Regions from separate parts of the Ralstonia sp. R-29 genome, predicted to be linked through region 2. Evidence: riboswitches for the same ligand, from Rfam matches in the RefSeq annotation. Region 2 holds a riboswitch; the other holds the start of a gene.
What was found. A riboswitch is a leader RNA that binds a small molecule or an ion and turns the genes downstream of it on or off. The one in region 2 is predicted to bind cobalamin.

Region 1: it holds a riboswitch for cobalamin, as region 2 does, so the genes downstream of both, ACN9M1_RS07950 (HoxN/HupN/NixA family nickel/cobalt transporter) here and ACN9M1_RS11505 (TonB-dependent receptor domain-containing protein) in region 2, are expected to answer to the same signal.

Annotation. Positions count from the first base shown of each region.
Region 1 covers NZ_CP184377.1:1,688,442-1,694,407, forward strand. The annotation lists gene ACN9M1_RS07920 (helix-turn-helix domain-containing protein) at 1-129, shown strand, start outside; gene ACN9M1_RS07925 (glutamine cyclotransferase) at 166-834, shown strand; gene ACN9M1_RS07930 (NlpC/P60 family protein) at 981-1,355, shown strand; gene ACN9M1_RS07935 (DUF3828 domain-containing protein) at 1,364-1,822, shown strand; gene ACN9M1_RS07940 (hypothetical protein) at 1,987-2,310, shown strand; gene ACN9M1_RS07945 (pyridoxal phosphate-dependent aminotransferase) at 2,519-3,703, shown strand; cobalamin riboswitch at 3,770-3,949, shown strand; gene ACN9M1_RS07950 (HoxN/HupN/NixA family nickel/cobalt transporter) at 4,054-5,118, shown strand; gene ACN9M1_RS07955 ((2Fe-2S) ferredoxin domain-containing protein) at 5,115-5,456, shown strand; gene ACN9M1_RS07960 (cobaltochelatase subunit CobN) at 5,453-5,966, shown strand, end outside.
Region 2 covers NZ_CP184377.1:2,441,287-2,447,252, reverse strand. The annotation lists gene ACN9M1_RS11525 (EVE domain-containing protein) at 1-447, opposite strand, end outside; RNA gene ssrS (6S RNA) at 601-821, opposite strand; gene ACN9M1_RS11515 (cell division protein ZapA) at 1,050-1,367, opposite strand; gene ACN9M1_RS11510 (hypothetical protein) at 1,370-1,690, opposite strand; cobalamin riboswitch at 1,837-2,088, shown strand; gene ACN9M1_RS11505 (TonB-dependent receptor domain-containing protein) at 2,307-4,238, shown strand; gene ACN9M1_RS11500 (FecCD family ABC transporter permease) at 4,235-5,245, shown strand; gene ACN9M1_RS11495 (ABC transporter ATP-binding protein) at 5,242-5,966, shown strand, end outside.

The DNA of each region.
Region 1 (5,966 bases), 750 kb from region 2:
CTGGATGCACTGGCGGCAGCGGGAAAGGTGCAGTCGTTCGGCGCAGGGCGCGCCCGCCGCTGGGTGACACCACCGGTTCCCGGATTCGCGACCACCTTGTTACTCCCGGCTCCGCTACCCAGCGACTAGCATGGAAGCTCAACAATCCACCCCGCAGGACACCCCATGAAGCGATCCGCCGCAGACATCGTGCGCGAATACGGCCCCTTCCCTGACGCCAACAACGTAGGCGGCGTGACCTACGACGGCCAGCATGTCTGGTTTGCCGGCGGTGGCGCGCTGGTGGAACTCGACCCTGCCAGCGGCGAAGCACTTCGCTCCATCGACGTACCGGCCCACGCCGGCACCGCGTTCGACGGGCGCTATCTCTTTCAGATTGCCGAAGACCGCATCCAGAAGATCGACCCGCAAACGGGCAAAGTGCTAGCCACCATTCCCGCGCCCGGCGCCGGGGGCGACTCCGGCCTCGCCTGGGCCGAGGGCACGCTGTGGGTCGGGCAATACCGGGAGCGCAAGATCCAACAGATCGACCCGGACACCGGCGCCATCTTGCGCACCATTGAATCGAACCGCTTTGTCACCGGCGTCACCTGGGTCGACGGCGAACTCTGGCATGGCACGTGGGAAGGCGATACAGGCGAGCTACGCCACATCGATTCGCACACCGGGGAAGTACTGGAGCTGATCGACATGCCGCCCGGCGTGGGGGTGTCCGGGCTGGAATCCGACGGGGCTGATCAGTTCTTCTGCGGCGGCGGCAATAGCGGCAAGATCCGTGCGGTGCGGCGCCCCGGAAAAACCGCAAAAACCCCCGCAAACACCGGCGCCGAATGACCCAAAATGGCGCATCCAGCTCCAGCCCGCTACCCCGCGGGCTTTTTCTTTGCAGTGCGGGGTCTTGTTTGAAAACCCCATAACATTTCGCCGAAGTTCTCCTTGTACGATGGCCGCGCTCGCAATCGTCTTTCAGGAGAGACACGATGCCCTACGATGGAAACCGCGCGGCCAACTACGCCGACAGCCACGCACAGCCGAACAGCACCGGAAACTGCGCCAAATACGTCCGCAAAGCCCTGGAATGGGGCGGCGCAGAACTCGGCCGCACGCATTACGCCAAGGACTATGGCCCTGTTCTCGAAGAAGCCGGGTTTCACGCCATCCAGACCCCGGCCCGCAAGGGTGACGTGGTGGTGATCCAAGCCGCGCCCGGCCATCCGTCCGGACACATGGCCATCTATAACGGCACGGTGTGGGTGTCGGATTTCACGCAGAACGCTGGGCCGCAGGGCTTCTATCCGGGCCCGGCGTATCGCACCGCCCAGCCCGCCTATCGCATCTATCGCCACGACGATTGAGGCCCGCCATGAAGAATCGATTTTTCAGAATGCTGGCCGGGCTCGCTCTCGCGATCGGCATGCTGGGGGCGCACACCGCCATGGCCCAAGGCAAGGCCGCCACGCCGGAAGCCAATACCAAGGCCTTCTACGCTTGGTACATCAAGCTGCAGGCCAAGTCGGTCTACCCGCTCACAGACAGCGGCATCACCACGTACGTATCGAAAGACACCGTAGACCGCCTGCGCGAAGCCTACCGCCGCAACGAACTGCCGGGCGACGTTGATTACTTCACCAAAGTGCAAGACTACGACGAGAAGGACTGGTCCGAGCACACCATCGCCCGCGCGTCGATCCTGCTCGAAGACGTGGCCGTGGTGCCGGTCACCTTCGGCTCGAAGGACAAGATCAGCGTGCTGGTCTTCCTGCGCAAGCTGGGGGATGGCTGGAAGATCACCAAGGTTGAGGATACGCAGGATTTTCAGTGAAGAAGTGACTGGCGGCCAAGACCACCGCACACGCAAGGAAGCCCGCAGCAATGCGGGCTTTTTTATGCAAGGTGGCCCATGCCTTCGTCCATGACGTCTTCCCTATTCGGACGGGATCGTCATCGACCTACGCTTTCCAGGCAGCACCCTCACCTGGAGAGCCCATGAGACCGATCATCGATATTTCGCAAGTTGCAAACAACCAAGCCTTCATCAGCCTGGACCACGCCTTTGGCCTGGCTGGACGGGTCAACCTTTACAACAACGCAACGAACGACGCCGATGCACTCCGCTACATCGACGCCATGCTCAACGTGCTCGATCGCGATGACTATGCCCGCGACCTGATCCGGCAACGCGGGCTCACGCAGGCGGCGGGCACCGCCCTCGCCGCGCTGGAGTACGCCCGCCGCACCATTCAAGGCGATCCCCCTGCCATCGCATTCAACAGTCAGTCCACTGCCAACCGGCTGGTTCTGACGCCCTGATGACGAGCGCCTTTCACACGGTCATAGAGACGCCCGCGACGACGCGGGCTTTTCTGTACTGGCAAATGCGAATCACTCGTGCCGCTTCGTGAGCTGTACATCTGCGACCGCGTCTAGACGAGCTCACCCTTTCTCGGGAAAATCAAAGCCCTGCCAACGCAACCGCCGGCGGAACCGGACACCGGACACCGGACACTTCAAGGGCACCATGATCGACAGCACCCCGCACGCAGTTCAAGCCCGCGCTTCCATTCGCGACCTCGCAGGCTCGCTGATCCGCGAAGTCGCCAACAGCGGCATGGGCCGCGCCGATGTCCTGCCGTTCTGGTTTGGCGAATCCGACCAGACGACCGCTAGCTTCATCCGCGATGCGGCGGCGCGCTCGCTGAGCGAGGGCGAAACGTTTTACTCCCAGAACCTGGGGCGCCCCTACCTCCGAGAGAACATCGCTGCGTACCTTTCGGAGCTGCACGGCCGGCCCATCGGGGTGGACCGCATCGCGGCGATCAGCTCGGGCGTCACGGGGCTCATGATCGCGTCGGAACTGCTGCTGTCCGTGCAGGATCGCGTGGTCGCCATCACGCCGTTGTGGCCCAACGTGTGTGAGATTCCCAAGATCCTGAGCGCGCAGGTCGAGCGCGTTCCGCTCGCTGTTCGAGATGGCCGTTGGACGCTCGATCTGGATCGGCTCCTCGACACATTGACGCCCGACACCAAGGCGCTGATCGTCAATTCGCCCAACAACCCGACCGGCTGGACCATCGACGAGCCGAGCATCACAGCCATCCTGGAGCATTGCCGCAAGCACGGCATCTGGATCCTCTGCGACGACGTGTATGAGCGACTGGTCTACGACACCCGACTGCGTTCAGCCCCTTCGTTCCTGAAGCGCTATGAAGATGGTGACCGCATCATCTCGGTGAACAGCTTTTCCAAGGCGTGGTCCATGACGGGCTGGCGGGCGGGCTGGATGGTCGTGCCCGAAACGCTCTCGGCAGATCTGGCCAAGCTGATTGAGTACAACTTTTCGTGCATGTTCGAGCCCGTGCAGCGCGCCGCATCGGTGGCGCTCCAGCATGGCGAGCCCGAAGTCGCGCGGCTCAGGGGCATGCTGGCGCATACGCGGTCGCTTCTCACAAGCGCGCTGACCACGCTGCCGGGCATCGAGGTGCCGGATGCCGGCGGCGCGATGTATGTCTTCTTCCGCCTTGCCGGCCATCACGACTCGCTGGCCCTGGCCAAGCAGTTGGTGAACGACGTCGGTCTTGGCCTGGCGCCCGGTTCGGCGTTTGGCGACGAGGGCAACGGCTGGCTGCGCTGGTGCCACGCCATCAGCTCGGACGCCAAGCTGCTCGATGGCGTCGACCGGCTCGCCCGCTTTCTCGCTCGCTAACGTCCCGCCGCGGCCCCGGGGCCCGAGGCCAAGGCCCAGGTTCACAGCCCCCCCCTCATCGCGTATGATCCGGCGACGAATGATGGTGCCCTTTCAGGGTGAAACGGGAATGCGGTGCAACGCCGCGGCTGCCCCCGCAACTGTATGTGACGAGTCCACATCACGCAGGCCACTGGATGCTTCCGGGAAGGCGATGTGAGGCGATGATGCACAAGCCAGGAGACCGGCCATCATCTCTTGTCGACGTGGGATGAACCTGGGCGGGGTGTACTGGGGGATACGCAAAACGGCTCGGCCGCTTTGCTCTTGTGGTCCGATCTCGCGGCGATGATCTTGCAAAGAGGCCTTTCATGGCATCGCCGCTCCTGCGCCGTTTCGCATCACCTTCTCGTACGCCAGCCAGTCTGCTGGTGGTCCTGATTGTCTTCAATCTGCTTGCCTGGGCATGGGCGCTGACCGCGTTTGCCGGACAGCCCGCGCTGCTCGGCACCGCGTTGCTGGCCTACGTATTCGGATTGCGGCATGCCGTCGATGCCGACCACATCGCCGCCATCGACAACGTCGTCCGCAAGCTAGTACAGCAGGGCCAACGCCCGTTTGCGGTGGGTTTCTTCTTCTCCATCGGTCATTCCACGTTGATCATGCTGGCAGTGCTCATCGTCGTGACCGCGAGTGCGGCCATGGGTGCGCGCCTGGGCGCCTTCAGGGAAACCGGTGGCGGTATCTCGACGGCCATCTCCGCGCTCTTCCTGCTGATCATTGCGCTCACGAACCTCGTCATCCTTCGCTCGGTGTGGAAGCAATTTGTTCGCTTCAGAAGAGGCGAACCGATTCGCAATGAAGACATCGACATGCTGACCTCCGGCAATGGCCTGCTGGCGCGGCTGTTCCGCCCAATGTTCAAGCTGGTCACCAAGAGCTGGCATATGTTTCCGCTGGGTTTCCTGTTCGGCCTCGGGTTCGACACCGCCACCGAGATCGGCCTGTTCTCGATCTCAGCAGCGCAGACGCCCAAGGGGGTGCCGTTCCTGTCGGTCATGGTGTTCCCCGTGTTGTTCACCGCTGGCATGGCGTTGATCGACACGCTGGACAGCATCCTGATGGTGGGCGCCTACGGCTGGGCGTTCGTCAACCCGATACGCAAGCTTTGGTACAACATCACGATCACGCTGACCTCGGTGCTGATGGCTTTCGTGATCGGCTCCATCGAGGCACTCGGCCTGCTGGCCAACCGCCTGGGCCTGAGCGAGGGGCCGTGGGCATGGGTTGCCTTGCTCAACGAGCGGCTGGCGGAGTTCGGCTATCTCGCCATCGGTCTCTTCATCCTCAGTTGGGCGCTCTCGGCCGGCATCTACAAATGGAAGGGCTACGATCGGCTGCCCTCACCCGCGCTGATGAAGGGTGACGCGCCATGAGAACGCACGATCGGCATGTCTTGATGTGTACCGGCCCGCGCTGCACAGACAACGTCGCTGACAACGAAAGCAGCGCGGAAGCCATGTTCAAGGTGCTGGGCCAAGCCATCGATGCGTGCGACGGCCTGCGGGTCAAGCGCACTCGCACCCATTGCTTCGCCGTCTGCAAACAGGGACCCATCCTGGCGGTGTATCCGGATGGCGTCTGGTATCGCAATGTCGACGCGGCTGGCATCCAGCGCATTGTCAGCGAGCACCTTGTGGGCGACTGCCCGGTCGAGCCACTGATCTTTCACCGCCTGGGTGTTGGCGACGTTGAACCGGAGCCGACTGTATGACGGCGCGCACTTCCCCCCGCATCGTCTTGCTCAGCCATGCCGGCACCGACCTGACCGCGCTGGCGCGTGCGCGCGCCTTGCTGCCCGGCGATTTTGTGGACGTCGATGCGGTGAACCTGCAATCCGTCGACACCGCCGAGCGCATGGACGCCCTGCTTGCCACCACCCTGCTGGAAGCCCGCGTCATTGTGGTGCGATTGCTCGGCCGCGCGAATGATGTGCCGGGCTTCGACGCGCTGCGCAAGGCGGCATCGACGCGCCGCCAAGCCTTGATTGTCGTCAGCGGCACGGGCGAGCCCGACCCGGAGCTAGCGGCGCTGTGCAGCGTTCCGCCGGCCTTGCAGCACGAGGGGATGGCCTACCTGCAGGCGGGCGGCGTTGGCAACATGGCCCAGCTGCTGCGCTGCCTGTCCGACCGCCTGTTGATGACCGGCTTCGGCTACCTGCCGCCGGCTGCGCTGCCCGAGCACGGCATCTACCACCCCGAGCTGCCCCTCCAAGCCACGCTGC
Region 2 (5,966 bases):
GGTGGTGATGTAGCGCCATTGCGCTGGCGTGACCGGCGTGATCGACAAGCGGTTGCCGCGCTGGAGTACCGTCATGTCGGCGAGCGGCTCCTGCGCGCGCAGTGTGGGCAGGTCGATCAGCGCGCATTTGCGCACGAACTTCACGTCGACGAGCATCCAGCGCGGCGCTTCAGGCTTGGATGCTGGATCGTGATAGTGGCTCTTGGCGTCGAACTGGGTGGGGTCGGGGTAGCTGGTGGAGCAAACTTCCGCCAGCCCCGCGATGCCCGGTTGCGGACATGAGGAGTGATAGAACAGCACGCCGTCGCCGATACGCATGCGGTCGCGCATGAAGTTGCGCGCTTGATAATTGCGCACTCCGGTCCAGGGAAGGGTGCCTTCGGTTTGCAGCGTATCGATGCTGGCCTCGTCGGGCTCGGACTTCATCAACCAGTATTGGGCGGCCATCGGGAGGGGCGTACGGGCGGCGACGGAAGTGACGGTGTGCGCAGCATAGCAACACCGCTAGGGCCTTGCCATTGGCGACGCGGCCAACGCGGACACGCCGGCAGCGCGCAAAGAAAAAGGCGGTAGCGCACGTACATGCACTACCGCCTTTGTTGGGTCCCCACCTTGGCCGCTAGACCCGCATCCTGAACCCAAGTGAGGTTCAGAGTGGCAGCGGAAGCCGCATTTTGGGTACATCACCGGCACAGGGAGCACACGACTTGCGTCGCACGCTATGCGCTGGAAGACGCGCTCGCCCACACGGCATATCCCGCACCAAGCAAATGCTTATCGGTTCAAGGAATTAATGGCCATGGCGAACCAGGCAGGGAAACTGTCAGACGCATCACCACGAGGGGCCATGATGATGCGTCTGAGAGATTCATTGCAGGCAACCGGTTTGCTGACCCTGTAGCCGCTAAAGCCTTATGCTGTAAGGGTTTGCGGGAGCTGGCCGGTAGCCATTGGGTGACACTATACACCCCTTCGCATCCGAACCCAAGCCCGGATGCGATCCGGTTACAAAGACGTTGTGTTGCGTCAATTGACGGGTGAAAGGCCGCTTAAATGGCTTCTCCGTACTGACGCAGGGCCTCGTCGGCGCGGGCGTTCAGTTCGACCAGTTTGGCGCGGATGGAGTCGATCGGCAGGGCGGCATCGGAGGCGGCCTGGCGCTGCATCGAGAGCAGGTCCGATGCGATGCTGATGGCGGCCATGACGGCGATGCGCTCGATGCCCTTGGTGTTCGAGCCGTTCTTGATGCGCGTCATCTGGTTGTCGACCATGGCGGCGGCTTCACGCAGCGCGGCTTCGTTGTCGGCAGAGACGGCAAACTTGTAGGCCTGCCCGGCGATGTTCACTTCAATTTGCTTGCTGCTCATGCTCAGGACTCCGAGTGCGGGGCGGGGGCGGGCGTCGCGTCTTCGGCGCCGGCGGCCTGGCCGAGGAGGTCAAGCTGGCGGGCATCGGTGGCCGTGGGCAGCTTGTCGAGAATCGATTGGATGCGCAGTTGCGCTTCTTCGATCTTGGCATTGAGCACGCTGCGATCGGCGACCATGGCGTCGCGTTCGGTCTTGGAGACTTCGGCTTCTGCGGTCAGCCGCTCGACTTCTGCGCGCAGGCGCTGGTTCTCGGCGGCAAGCGCATCGGCGTGACGGAGCACGCGCGCGAACTTGTCGGCAAGGTGTTCGAGTTCGTTCAGCATTGGGTGTCAATCAGAATCGAGTGGGGGGATTTTAGCCGATCGTTGCTGTTGCGCCTGTCCTCCATATGGATGCGCGAAGCCAGGCGGCAAAGGGGTGACGGGATAAACACAACGCGCGGCCGGGCTGTTGGGTGGACCTTTTCCGGTAAACTGCCCGGCGTCCTGGTGCTCGCAGCACCATCTGCAGTTAAACGGGAAGCAGGGAGCGCCCACCCTAAGTGACGCGCCAACCTGCGCTGCCCCCGCAACGGTAAGCGAATGTCGCGTGTGCCCGCCATCTCTCGCAAGAAGAGGAGGGCGCCGCGCGGATTGTCCAGACAGCCACTGTTTCCTCGGGAATGGGAAGGCGGACAGGCCGCTTCGCCAGCCCGGATACCGGCCAGGACGGTGGATCTCAACGAACCAGTCCACGATCCTACTGCGCGGCCCGATCTTGGCCCTGCGATGCTCGCCGCACTCATGTACGGCTGCGCTTCTCGGGCCAATCTCGGACCGCTCGCGACGGATCATGAACCGGTTCTGAGCCGATGTGTGACCTGGGAGGGAACCGCATCGAGATCCTGCTGCCAACGACCTGCGGGGGAACGGGTCCGGCTGATGCTTCTTTCTTTTCAACATGAGCTTGATAACAAAGCGGCCACTCTGGAAGACCCAGACGGCCACGCGCGCGCTTGCCAGCGCGCTGACGGGGGTTCTGGCGGGTGCGGTTGCACCTGCCCTGGCACAAACCAACACCCAGACGGCAGCCACGCCGGTGGGTGAACTCAATCCGACGGTGGTGACGGCGTCACGGAGCGAGCAGCGCTTGTCCGACGCGCTGCCGCACACCACGGTCATCAGCCGTGCGGACATCGAGCGTTCGCAACCACCCGATGCCGTAACGCTGTTGCGCCGCGAGGCCGGCGTCGAGATTGCGCAGAGCGGCGGCCCGGGCGCGACCGCCAGCCTCTTCATGCGCGGCGCAAATTCCAACCAAACGCTGATTCTGATTGACGGCGTGCGCGTGAGTTCCGGTACGCTGGGCACTACGCAGATCGCGCAGCTGATGGCCGACCAGATCGACCATATCGAGATCGTGCGCGGTAACGTGTCGGCGCTCTATGGCTCGGACGCGATCGGTGGTGTGGTGCAGATCTTCACGCGCAACGGCCGTGGGCATGCGCCGCTGGCCAATGCGGAGATTGAGTATGGTGCGCGCAACACGAAGCGTGCACAGGCGGGCATCAGCGGCTCGCTGGGCGAGGGCGGCGATACGTCGTTTGCGGTGTCGGTGTCGGAACTCAAGACGACAGGCTTCTCGAGCATCAACCCACAGCAGGCGCCCAAGGCCAACCCGAACGACAACTACTACACGAACAAGAGCGTGTCGGCGCAGTTGTCGCATCGGTTCTCTGCGGACTGGCAGGCGGGGCTGACGTACTTCCAGACTTGGGGTGACGTCAGCTACGACAACGCCGGCTTCGGGAGCAAGCAGACCGACATCAACATCGCGCACAACCAAGTGCGTTCGATGTCGGCCTACGTGGATGGCAAGATCTCGCAGGATTGGAAGACGCGCCTGACGCTCTCGCAAGGCGACGACAAGAACCTCAACTTTAAGAACACGGTACAGAACGGGCGCTTCAACACGCGCACCCAGCAGGCGAGCTGGCAGAACGATTGGGCGTTCATGCCCGAACAGTTGCTTAAGATGGGCCTGGAGCTCGCGCAGACCAATATCGACAGTGATGCGTATGACGCGCCATCGCGCCGTGTCGACTCGGGCTACGTGGGCTACGAGGGCAAGTTTGGTCCGCACCAGTTGCAGTTGAACCTGCGCCGTGACCGCTACTCGGATTTCGGCAGCGCCAACAGCTATTACGCGGGTTACGGCTTCGCATTCACCCCGCAGTGGAAGGCCGTGGCGAGCCTGAGCAACGCGTTCCGTGCGCCAACGTTCAACGATCTGTACTTCCCCAACTACGGCAACCCGAACGTGCAGCCTGAGAAAGCACGCTCGGTGGAAGGGGGCGTGGAATACAGCGGCGCGATCGGCTTGGTACGTATGACGGTGTTCGAGACCGACTACAGCAACCTCATTACCTCGCAGTGTGATGCTGCGTTCAACTGCACCGCCGCTAACGTGAACCGCGCGCGGGTGAACGGGCTGGAAACCTCGTACCGCGGTGCGATCTATGGCGTGGATGTGCGTGCCAGCTTTACCATGCAGAACCCGCAGGACTTGTCGGCCACGCCGAACCAGGTGCTGCCGCGCCGTGCGCGGCACTTCGGTAGCGTGTATCTGGGCAAGACCTTCGGGTCGTTCTCCGCGGGTGCGGAATGGAACGCGAGCGGCGATCGGCGCGATTCGTCGTTCTCGTCCAACGTGATGGGCGGTTATGGCACGGTGAATCTGATGGGTCGTTATCAAATCACGCCGGATTGGGCGCTGTCGGCGCGCTTAGAGAACCTGTTCAACAAGAGCTACCAGACGGCCTATAGCTACAACACACCGTCGCGTGGGGTGTTCTTCACGCTGTCGTGGCAACAGCACGAACCGAAACGATGAGCACACCTGCACTGCCCGCACGCGGCTTTGCCTGGCGACTGTGGTCGCTGCTGGCGCTCGCGTGCGTGGTGGTGCTGGTGGCATCGTTGATGCTCGGCAGCGTGAGGTTGTCGCCCGCCGAGGTCTGGCGGGCTTTGGTTGGCGGTGGTGATGGCTTGGCTGCAGGCATCGTCACCGAGTTGCGCCTGCCGCGTGCAGGTGCCGCCTTTGCTGCTGGCGGGCTGCTGGCCTTTGCGGGGGCGTTGATGCAGATGCTGTTGCGCAATCCGCTGGCCGATCCGTATGTGCTGGGGGTGTCCGGCGGCGGGGCGGTGGCGGCGCTTACGGCGATGCTGTTTTCGCTGCCGTGGTGGGGCGTGCAAGCCAGCGCTGGTGCGGGGGCATTGCTGTCGATGGCGCTGGTGGCCGCGTTGGCGCGTCAGCACCTGTGGCGCGGCGAGCCGGGCGAGGCGAACGCACGTTTGCTGCTGGGCGGCGTGGTAATGGCCTCTGGCTGGGTCGGGTTGATTACGTTGATTTTGACCGTTGCGCCTGAGAACAAGCTGCGCGGCATGATTTTCTGGATGGTCGGCGACCTCGGTGGCGCCGATCGTTATGTGGGTGCGTTGGTTGCGCTCGCTGCAGCGGTGGCCGTGGTGCTGCCGCATGCGCGTGATCTGAACGTGCTGCTGACGGGCGAGACGCGCGCCCGCGCCCTGGGCGTGCCCGTGGCGCGCGTGCGGGCGTTGATCTACGTGGTCGCCTCGCTGTGCACTGCGGTGGCGGTAACGATTGCCGGCTCCGTCGCCTTTGTCGGCCTGCTGGTGCCGCACATGGTGCGCCTGGCGTGGACGCGCGACGTGCGCATCCACCTGCCTGCCACGGCGATGGCGGGCGGCGGTCTGCTGATGCTCGCGGACCTGATCGCCCGCACGCTGATGGCCCCGACGCAACTGCCCGTGGGCGTGATCACCACCATGCTGGGCGTGCCGACGTTTCTCTACCTGCTGATGCGGAGTGGGCGATGAGCTGGCTGCGCCGTGTGCCCACGCCCGACGTATTCGCGCACATGGACGCGCCGCCTGAACTCGCGCTGCATGATCTGCGTGTCACCGTGGATGGGCGAGTGTTGATTGAGCGCTTGTCGATGACGGCTACTGCCGGCCAGCTCTGGTGCGTTGTCGGCCCAAACGGCGCGGGCAAATCGACGTGGCTTTCCGTGCTGGCAGGCCTGCGCGCGCCGGATGGCGGCAGCGTCACGCTCGACGGCATGCCGCTTGCCGACTGGCCCGCGTTGCCGATGGCCCGCCGGCGGGCGTTCTTGCCGCAGACGCTGCATGACACCTTCCCGATCACCGTGGTCGACGCGGTGATGACGGGCCGCCACCCGCACCTCGCGCGCTGGGAGTGGGAGGGCGATGCCGATGCACACGCTGTTGATGCAGCACTGTCCGCGCTGCAGTTGCAGTCGCTGGCCCAGCGTGACGTACGCACGCTCTCCGGCGGCGAGCGCCAGCGCGTGGCCATGGCGGCCGTGGTGGCGCAGGATGCGCGCGTGCTGTTGCTCGACGAGCCCGTCGCACACCTCGACTTGCATCAACAGATTGCCGTGCTCCGCCTGCTGCGTGAAGGCTGTCGCAAGCACGGCTGGCTGGTGGTGCTGACGGTGCACGATTTGAATCTGGCGCATCGCTTCGGCACGCATGCCTTGTTGATGGACGGCGAAGGCCACACGATTGCTGGCCCCGC